4 regions of the Pseudaquabacterium prasiolae genome follow, and region 4 is predicted to be linked to each of the others. Evidence: predicted binding sites of a transcription regulator. Region 4 holds the regulator's gene; each other region holds the start of a gene.
The links. The regulator FNR, encoded in region 4, switches genes on or off when oxygen is low (the NO sensors DNR and NnrR bind a similar motif). The targets are predictions, from matches to a motif close to TTGATNNNNATCAA.

Region 1 (2,195 bases), 210 kb from region 4:
CGAGACGCCGAACGTCAGGCCGAACCAGGCCACTTGCTCTTCGGAGTATCCAAACATGGTGCGGGGTGCCGGGTGCAGGGAGCCGAGTGCAGGTTGCGAGGTGCGCTGGGGTTCAAAGGCCGTTGTCGGGGCTGACCATGTCGCGGTAGGCATGCCAGCTGGCATGCGCCAGCCACGGCGCCACCACCACCAGGCCCAGCAGGCCGCTCGCCATGCCCAGCACGGTGAGGCCCATCAGCAGGGCCGCCCACAGCGCCATCGGCAGCGGATGCGCCTGCACCACGCGCCAGCTGGTGAGCACGGCGGCCAGCACGCTGACCGGCCGGTCGAGCAGCATCGGAATGGCCACCACGCTGCTGGCGAACACCGGCGCGGCGAGAAACGCGCCCAGGCCCAGCCACACCTCGAACAGCATCGAGTGCTCGCTGAGCACCACCACGCGCAGAAAGTCCATCGGGTTGCGCACCGGCGCGCCGGCAAAGCCGGTGATCAGCGAGGCCGAGGTCATCACCCAGCCGGTGCCGGCAAAGGCCAGCAGCAGGCCGAAGATGATCAGCCGGCCGCCCGAGCGGCGGTCGGGTTTCCAGGCGCCCAGCGCCACGCCCAGGTCGGCGCGTTCGCCGCGCTCGAGCGCGCGGCTCACCGCGTACAGGCCGGTGGCCAGCACCGGTGCCACCAGCAGGAAGCCGGTGAACGCGCCCGACAGCAGCCAGAACTGCTGGCCGGCCAGCCAGATCAGCATGGCGCCGAACAGCGCCAGCGCCAGGCCGTGCAGCAGGCCGGGCAGCGGGCAGCGCATCAGGTCGCGCCAGCCACGCGCCAGCCAGCCCAGCGGGCGCAGCAGCGGGATCTGGCGCACGCCGAAGCGGCGTGACTCGATGAGGGCGGGACTGTCAGGCATGCGGGCCTCGGATGATGCGGCCGCGCCATGCGACCACACTTGATGATAAGCAAGCCCGCTGCCGAAGCCGCCCCAGCCCCGGGTGGCCTCGGGCGACCCCGGGCGGCCTTGGGCGGCATGCCGGCGGGCGGGGTCAGGCCAGCAGCTGGGCGGCTGCGGCGGCCAGTGCGGGGCCTGTGCCGTCGGCCAGCAGCACCGCGTCGGCCTGGCCGTAGGCGGCGTAGTGGCGGTCCATCGAACGCAGGTACAGCGGGTCGTAGTGCTCGCCCATCATCGCGTCGACCAGGCCTGGCCAGTCAGCGGCCCGCGCCAGCGCCTGCCAGCGCTGCACCGTCTCGCGGCCGCGCAGCTCGATCAGGCCGTCGAGCAGGCTGCACAGGCGCTCGGTCTCGGTGGTGATGGCCTGGTAGTCCTCGAGCAGCAGCGCGCGGCGTGCGGCGTCGGGCATCTCCACGCGCAGCACGCGGGCGGTGGCATGCATGTGCTCGATCAGCGCCACCGGCAGCTGCAGCGCGCCGATCTTGCGGCTTTCGCTTTCCACATACACCGGGCGCGTGGCATCGAGCGCCGCCAGCGCCTGCCACAGCTGGGTGTCAAAGCGCTTCTGGCTGGGCTGCGGCCGGCTGGGCCAGCCGCCCAGGATCGAGCCGCGGTGGCAGGCCAGGCCTTCCAGGTCGAGCGTCTGCGCGCCCTGTGCGGCCAGCGCATGCAGCAGCCGGGTCTTGCCGCTGCCGGTGCGGCCGGCCAGCACGCGAAAGTCGAACTGCCGCGGCCACTGGCCGAGGTCGTCGCGCACCTGCGCGCGAAAGCCCTTGTAGCCGCCGGCCAGCTTGGCGGTGCGAAAGCCGATCTGGTCGAGGATGGTGGACAGCGCACCCGAGCGCTGCCCGCCGCGCCAGCAGTACACCAGCGGCCGCCATTCGCGCGGCTTGTCGTCGATCCAGCGGTCGAGGTGGTTGGCGATGTTGCGCGCCACCAGCGCCGCACCCACCTTGCGCGCGGCCAGCGGCGAGTGCTGCACGTACAGCGTGCCCACGCGCACACGCTCGGCATCGTCGAGCACCGGCCAGTTCACGGCGCCGGGCAGGTGGTCTTCGGCAAACTCGGCCGGTGAGCGCGCGTCGATGATCGCGTCGTAGTCGGCCAGCTGGGCGAGGGCCTCGGCGGTGCCGGGCAGGGTCAGGGGCATGGGTGAAGGACTCTCAGGCGCTCACGCCTTGGGCGCGATGGCGTCGAGCAGTTCGGTCTCGATCTGCAGCTGGCGCCGGGTTTGCTGCAGCGCCGGGCCATCGAC
Region 2 (2,195 bases), 1.5 Mb from region 4:
CAGGGCGAGGGCAGCCGCTTTTTACTGCGCCTGCCGCGGGCCTGACGCCGCCGTGGCCGCCGTGGCCGCGCCGGCTCACATCGGCGTGGGCGTGCCGTTCATGCGGTCGTACTTCAGGAAGAACTGGCGCGCATAGGCCACCAGCTGGTTCTCGCTGGGGTGATCCACCGGCTCGCAGCCGACGATGTGCTTGGCCAGCGCCGGGCGGTGCTTGTCCACATAGTGCCGAAAGTCGGCCAGCGCGGTGTTCGAGCCGGTCACCAGCACCTCCTGGATGCCGGTCAGCGCGGTGCACACATCGGCAAAAAACTCGTGCTCGGTGCGCACGCCGCTGCCGTGGGTGCGGGTGTGGCGGCTGCTGGACCTGACCTTGTGGGTTTCAACATGATCGGCATCGAACTGCAGCACCTGGGCGGTGTGGTGGTCGAGCCAGACGACGGCGTGGAACAGGGACATGGCGGTTCTCCGGTGTCGGTGCCTGCCAGGGCGAGGCGCCGGGTTGTCAAAACGGGGCTGGGAGCGCGGGCCGAGCCGGCCCGGCCTCACAGCGAGGCGGGGCGCGGCTGGCCGCGCTCGCGCCGGCTTTCGCAGGCCACGCAGCGCAGGGCCTGCGGCTCGAGCTGCAGGCGGGCCAGCGGGATCGCGGCCTCGCAGTCGGCGCACAGGCCGTAGTGGCCGCTGCTCAGCCGCTGCAGGGCGGCGTCGATGGCGGCCAGGCCCAGCACCTCGCGGTCGGCGATGGCCAGGTCAAGCTCGCGGTCGGCGTCGCGCTGCGGCGCGTCGTCGCCATCCTGCAGCAGCACCTCGCGGGCATGCTCGGCGCGGGTCTGGCCGGCCAGATGCTGGTGGCGCTGGGTTTCCAGCTGCTCGCGGCGCATGGCCAGCGCCACCTGCAGGGCGGCGCGATCCTGGCTGCTCAGATGCTTGTTCATGGCGTCTCTCCTTGAACCCACTGTGGCACCGGGCCGGGGCCCGCAGGTTGATGCCAGTCAAGCCGGATCGGCCTGCCTACAATCGTCCTTCCCACCGCTTTTGTGCACCGCCTTCCACCCATGAATCACGCCCTGTCGACGCTGCCCCCGCACTGCGATGTGCTGGTGGTGGGCGCCGGGCCGGCCGGCAGTGCCTGTGCCCAGTGGCTGGCGCGCCAGGGCCTGGCGGTGGTGCAGGTGGATCAACAGAGCTTTCCGCGCGACAAGGTCTGCGGCGACGGCCTGATCCCCGATGCCCACCACGCCCTGCAGCGCCTGGGCGTGCACGACGAGGTGATGGCCCAGGCCCAGGCGGTGGCGCATGTGGGCTGCATCGGGCCGCGTGGCGGGCGCGTGGATGTGCCGGGCCGCCTGGCGGTGCTGCCGCGGCGCGAGCTCGACCACATCCTGCAGCGTGCGGCCGTGCGTGCCGGCGCGCACTTCTTTGCGCCCTGGCGCTTCGAGGCGCCCTTGCTCGACGCCGCCGGCGAGCGCGTGGTCGGCGCCCGCCTCAAGGCCCCGGGTGCGGCCGAGGGGCAGGCGCTGCGCGCACGCTGGGTGGTGCTGGCCACCGGCGCGGCACCCAAGCCGCTGCAGGCGGCCGGCGTGTGCGAGCGCCACACGCCCAGCGGCATCGCGCTACGCGGCTATGTCAAAAACCAGGCCATGGTCGGGCGCATCCAGGCGCTCGAGGTGGTGTGGCACAAGCGCCTGCGCAAGGGCTATGGCTGGATCTTTCCGTGCCGCGACGGCGTGTTCAACATCGGCGTGGGCCTGGCCCACAGCCACGACCAGGCGGTGGACGGCAAGGGCTCGATGCAGGACGTGAACCTGCGCGAACTGTTCAGCGCCTTCACCGAGGTGCATCCGCATGCCGCGCAGCTGATGGCCGGCGGCAGCGTGGTGGGCGAACTGAAGGGCGCGCCGCTGCGCTGCTCGCTCGAAGGCGCGCGCTGGAGCCGGCCGGGTCTGCTGGTCACCGGCGAGGCCGCCGGCAGCACCTATGCCTTCACCGGCGAAGGCATCGGCAAGGCCATGGAGACCGGCCTGCTGGCCGCCGAGGCGCTGCTGGGCGACCTCGGCATGGCCGCGGCCCCCGGCAGCCCGCGGGCCGTCCCCGACACCACGCCGGACGCCGCCACCGACGCCGCGGTGCGCCAGGCCTACGAGCAGGGCCTGGCCGCGCTGAAGCCGCGCTTCGACCTCTATGAACGCGCCAACCGC
Region 3 (2,195 bases), 730 kb from region 4:
TGGGATAGGAGGCGGACATCAGAGCTTGCCTGCGGCTGTCGTGGGGTCGATCGGGGTGGCGCTGTTGCGCGCGCTCAGGGCGGTGCCGCGGCCTTCGGGGTCGGCCGGGGTGCACAGGCCGGCCACCACGGTTTGCTGGCCGTTGCGCCAGGCGGCGCGGGTCACGCCGGCCAGGCCGCCCTTGCCGGCACCGCCGCGGGCGTCGATGGCCATCATGTCGGCCATGCACATGCGGCCGGCCTCGACGCAGCGGTTGACCACCGCGTCAAACAGGTAGGGCGCCACCTGGGCGTAGCGGCGCACCGCGTCACGCTGGCTGGGCTTCTCGAGCGCCAGGTAGGCGGCGCGGTCGAGCTTGCCGCCGGCGCCGCGGGCGTTCTCGACCCATTGCGCGAAGTCGGCTTGCGCCATGCCGTGGAAGGCGAAGCGCATGCCCGAGAAGCCGTCACCGCTGTAGTTGGCCGAGAAGCCTTCCCAGGTGCCGGGCTTGTTGATCACCGCATTGAGCTGCGAGGCCATGCCGGGCATGGCGTAGATCTGGCCGGCCAGCGCGGGCACGTAGAACGAGTTCATCACCGTCGACGCGGTGAGCGTGAAGTGCACCGGCCGGTCCACCGGCAGCACCAGCTCGTTGACCGTGGCGATGCCCTGCTCGGGGTAGACGAACAGCCACTTCCAGTCGAGTGCCACCACCTGCACCTGCAGCGGCTTCACATTGGCCGGCAGCGCGCGCTGCTCGTCCAGGCGCGACAGCGGGCGGTAGGGGTCGAGCTGGTGGGTGCTGATCCAGGTGATGGTGCCCAGCGCGATGATGATGGCCAGCGGCGCGCCCCAGATCAGCAGCTCCAGGCGGGTGGAGTGGTCCCAGTCGGGTTCGTAGCGGGCGCCGGCGGCTTCGGCGGCGCCGGCCGTGGCCTGGCGCACGCGGTAGCGCCAGGCAAACAGCAGGGTCAGCACGATCACCGGCACGATGATCAGCAGCATCAGCACCGTGGAGGTGATGATCAGGTCGGCCTGCTGGCGCGCGATGTCGCCGGCGGGGTTCATCACGATGGTGTTGCAGCCGGCCAGCGGCAGGGCCAGGGCGGCAGCGCAGCGGCGCAGGGGGTCGGGTGGGATGAGGCTGACATGTCTAGGGGGCTGCCTGGAGACGGCAGGGTGCGGGGAATCTACCTAGATTGATCGCCGTCAACGATTGGACACTTTGTCCCACCCCCGGCGGCGGGCGCGCAGCGGCCTTGATCTGCAGCGCTTGCCAAACGGGGGCGCTTGCACCGCAATCCGCCCGAAGCCCGGCCCCCACCCCAGCCCGAACCGCCGCCCGATGTACGACCGCTTTCCGCTCTACCGACTGTTCGTCGGCGGCCAGCCGCGCCGCAGCCCCTCCTCGCCACCGCACCGCGACGGTGCGGTCACCGCCGACGACATCGCCGTGGGCGTGGTGGTGGGCCGGGCGTCCGAATACTTCGACTTCTTCGTCTACGGCCTGGCCTCGGTGCTGGTGTTTCCGGCGCTGTTTTTTCCGCAGCTGGCGCGGCTGGATGCGCTGCTGGCCTCGTTCACGGTGTTTGCGCTGGCCTTCGTGGCGCGGCCGCTGGGCACGCTGGGCGGCATGGCGGTGCAGCGGCGCTTCGGGCGTGGCGCCAAGCTCACGCTGGCCATGCTGGGCCTGGGCACCGCCACCTGCACCATGGCGCTGCTGCCGAGCAGCGCCAGCTGGGGCGGCGCGGTGGCGGCGCTGGCCGCCTGCCGGCTGCTGCAGGGCCTGTCGCTGGGCGCCGCCTGGGACGGCCTGCCCTCGCTGCTGGCCATGAACGCACCCGCCCACCGCCGCGGCTGGTACGCCATGCTGGGCCAGATCGGCGCGCCGGTGGGCTTTGGCCTGGCGGCCACGCTGTATGCCTATCTGTGGGGCCATGTCAGCGCCGAAGACTTTCTGGCCTGGGGCTGGCGGTTTCCGTTCTTCGTGGCCTTTGCGCTCAACGTGGTGGCGCTGTTTGCGCGCCTGCAGCTGGTGCTGGACGACGACTACGCCGACGCGCTGCGCCGCAACGAGCTCGAACCCTGCGATCTGCGCGAGCTGCTGCAGGGCGACGGCGGCGGCCGCACGCTGGCGGTGGGCGCCTTTGCCGCACTGGCCAGCTTTGCGCTGGTGCACCTGGTGACGGTGTTTCCGCTGTCCTGGCTGAGCCTGA
Region 4 (2,195 bases):
GATGCGGTCGGGGCGCAGTTCGGCGATCTGCGACACGGTGCGGGTGAAGGACTCGGGGGTCTGCTTGGGCAGGCCGTAGATCAGGTCGGCATTGATCGACTCGAAGCCGATCTCGCGCGCCGCGCGCATCAGCTCTCGCACCGATTCGAAGGGCTGCACCCGGTGCACCGCCTGCTGCACCGCGGCGTCGAAATCCTGCACACCGAAGCTCAGCCGGTTGAAACCGAGCGCCGCGAAGTGCCGCAGCCGCTCGGGCGAGGCGGTGCGTGGATCGACCTCGATCGACACCTCGGCGCCCGGCGCGATGCGAAAGTTCTCGCGCAGCATGGCCATCAGGCCGGTGAGTTCGTCGTCGCTCAGGAAGGTGGGGGTGCCGCCGCCCAGGTGCAGCTGCGACACCGCCTGGCCGCGGCCGAGCACGGCCACGTTCAGCGCCACCTCCTGGGCCAGCACCTCCAGGTACTCGGCCGCGCGCTCATGGTGCTTGGTGATGACCTTGTTGCAGGCGCAGTAGTAGCACACCGATTCGCAGAACGGGATGTGCAGGTACAGCGACAGCGGTGGCACCCCGCCCACGGTGGCGCCCGACGCGCGCTGCGCGAGCGCACCGACATAAGCCTCGGCACCAAAGGCCTCGACAAAGCGGTCGGCGGTGGGATAGGACGTGTAGCGTGGACCGGGGCGGTCCAGTCGGCGCAGCATGGCTTCGGTGAGCACAGGCACCTGGTCGATGGCGGATTGATCCATGATCCGCACTGTGCCCAAGCGCCCGAACCGGGCCTTGATCTGGCTCAAGTCGCGCTTTACGCCGGGGGAAAACAATGATCCCATGCTTGCGCCCGGTCAGACGACCCCAGGGCACAGACACTGGACCTTGCGCCAGAACAACCGCGGAGACGCATTGACAATGCCTGACATGAACGCCGCTGCCGACGCCAACCGGGTCCGCCCCGATGCCTTCAAGGTGGCCTGCTCCAGCTGCAACCTGCGTGAGCTGTGCTTGCCGGTGGGGCTGACGCGCGAAAACCTCGAGCGCCTTGACACCCTGGTGGCCACGCGCCGCACCGTTGAGCGGGGCGACATGCTGTTTCGGGCCGGCGACGAGTTCCAGTCGCTCTACGCGGTGCGCACCGGTTTTTTCAAGACCTGCGTGTCGTCGGAGGACGGGCGCGACCAGGTCACCGGCTTCCAGATGGCCGGCGAGTTGCTGGGGCTGGACGGCATCAGCACCGACAACCACACCTGCGATGCGGTGGCGCTGGAGGATTCGCAGGTCTGCGTGATCCCCTACCGCCAGCTCGAAGACCTGTCGCGCGAGTTCAACGAGCTGCAGCACCAGTTCCACAAGATCATGAGCCGCGAGATCGTGCGCGACCATGGTGTGATGCTGCTGCTGGGCAGCATGCGCGCCGAGGAACGTCTGGCGGCCTTCTTGCTGAACCTGACCCAGCGCCTGAAGGCGCGTGGCTTTTCGGCCTCGGCGCTGATCCTGCGCATGACGCGCGAAGAGATCGGCAGCTACCTGGGCCTGAAGCTCGAGACGGTGAGCCGCACCTTCAGCAAGTTCCAGGACGACGGCATTCTCGAGGTCAAGCAGCGGCAGATCCGCATCATCGACCAGGACATGCTGCAAAGCCTGGTCAACGGCGCCGCCTGCTGAGGCACTGCGGCCGGCTGCTCAGGCCGGCCAGCGCGGGCGGCCGGGGCCGGATTCGGCCTGGTTCAGCTCATCGGCCGTCTGGTGCAGCAGCTGCGTCAGCGCGCCTGCCGTGGCGATGACACCCCAGAACACGAAAAACGCCAGCGTGTAGACGCCCGCTGGTGCCAGCTCGACCGGGGCCCCGCCAAACCAGTGCAGCGTGGCCGGATCGACCAGCGCGAACACCAGCATCTCCAGCACGCCGGCCATCAGGAAGGCCGGCCACAGCACGGCCAGGGCCCGCAGGGTGAAGCGCCCGGTGGACATGGGCTTCTCTGGCGCGCGCTTCAGCGCGGCGCCGCGGTGGCGGCATGGTTGCGGGCCTGTACTGCCGGCATGTTGCCGGTGGGCTGCACCGGCGCCGTGCGCGCCGAGGGGGTCTCGACCAGCACCTCGTCGGCGCCGCGGTAGGCCACCACGGCGGTGAAGATGCTGGCCACCACCACGGCGGCGGGGCCGCCAAGCACCAGCCACACCATGCCGATGCGCCACCAGG

Region 1: the regulator FNR is predicted to act here: its motif matches at 941-954, upstream of N4G63_RS08050 (DUF2189 domain-containing protein).
Region 2: the regulator FNR is predicted to act here: its motif matches at 980-993, upstream of N4G63_RS02220 (TraR/DksA family transcriptional regulator).
Region 3: the regulator FNR is predicted to act here: its motif matches at 1,179-1,192, upstream of cyoA (ubiquinol oxidase subunit II).

Annotation. Positions count from the first base shown of each region.
Region 1 covers NZ_JAOCQD020000001.1:1,845,691-1,847,885, reverse strand. Annotated here, with positions in the region: gene N4G63_RS08055 (DUF2788 domain-containing protein) at 1-57, opposite strand, end outside; gene N4G63_RS08050 (DUF2189 domain-containing protein) at 113-901, opposite strand; gene mnmH (tRNA 2-selenouridine(34) synthase MnmH) at 1,035-2,090, opposite strand; gene N4G63_RS08040 ([protein-PII] uridylyltransferase) at 2,112-2,195, opposite strand, start outside.
Region 2 covers NZ_JAOCQD020000001.1:553,140-555,334, forward strand. Annotated here, with positions in the region: gene N4G63_RS02210 (PAS domain-containing sensor histidine kinase) at 1-45, shown strand, start outside; gene N4G63_RS02215 (hypothetical protein) at 76-456, opposite strand; gene N4G63_RS02220 (TraR/DksA family transcriptional regulator) at 543-932, opposite strand; gene N4G63_RS02225 (NAD(P)/FAD-dependent oxidoreductase) at 1,053-2,195, shown strand, end outside.
Region 3 covers NZ_JAOCQD020000001.1:2,780,147-2,782,341, reverse strand. Annotated here, with positions in the region: gene cyoB (cytochrome o ubiquinol oxidase subunit I) at 1-19, opposite strand, end outside; gene cyoA (ubiquinol oxidase subunit II) at 19-1,104, opposite strand; gene N4G63_RS11910 (MFS transporter) at 1,325-2,195, shown strand, end outside.
Region 4 covers NZ_JAOCQD020000001.1:2,051,150-2,053,344, forward strand. Annotated here, with positions in the region: gene hemN (oxygen-independent coproporphyrinogen III oxidase) at 1-747, opposite strand, end outside; gene fnr (fumarate/nitrate reduction transcriptional regulator Fnr) at 917-1,660, shown strand; gene N4G63_RS08940 (hypothetical protein) at 1,679-1,966, opposite strand; gene N4G63_RS08945 (hypothetical protein) at 1,987-2,195, opposite strand, start outside.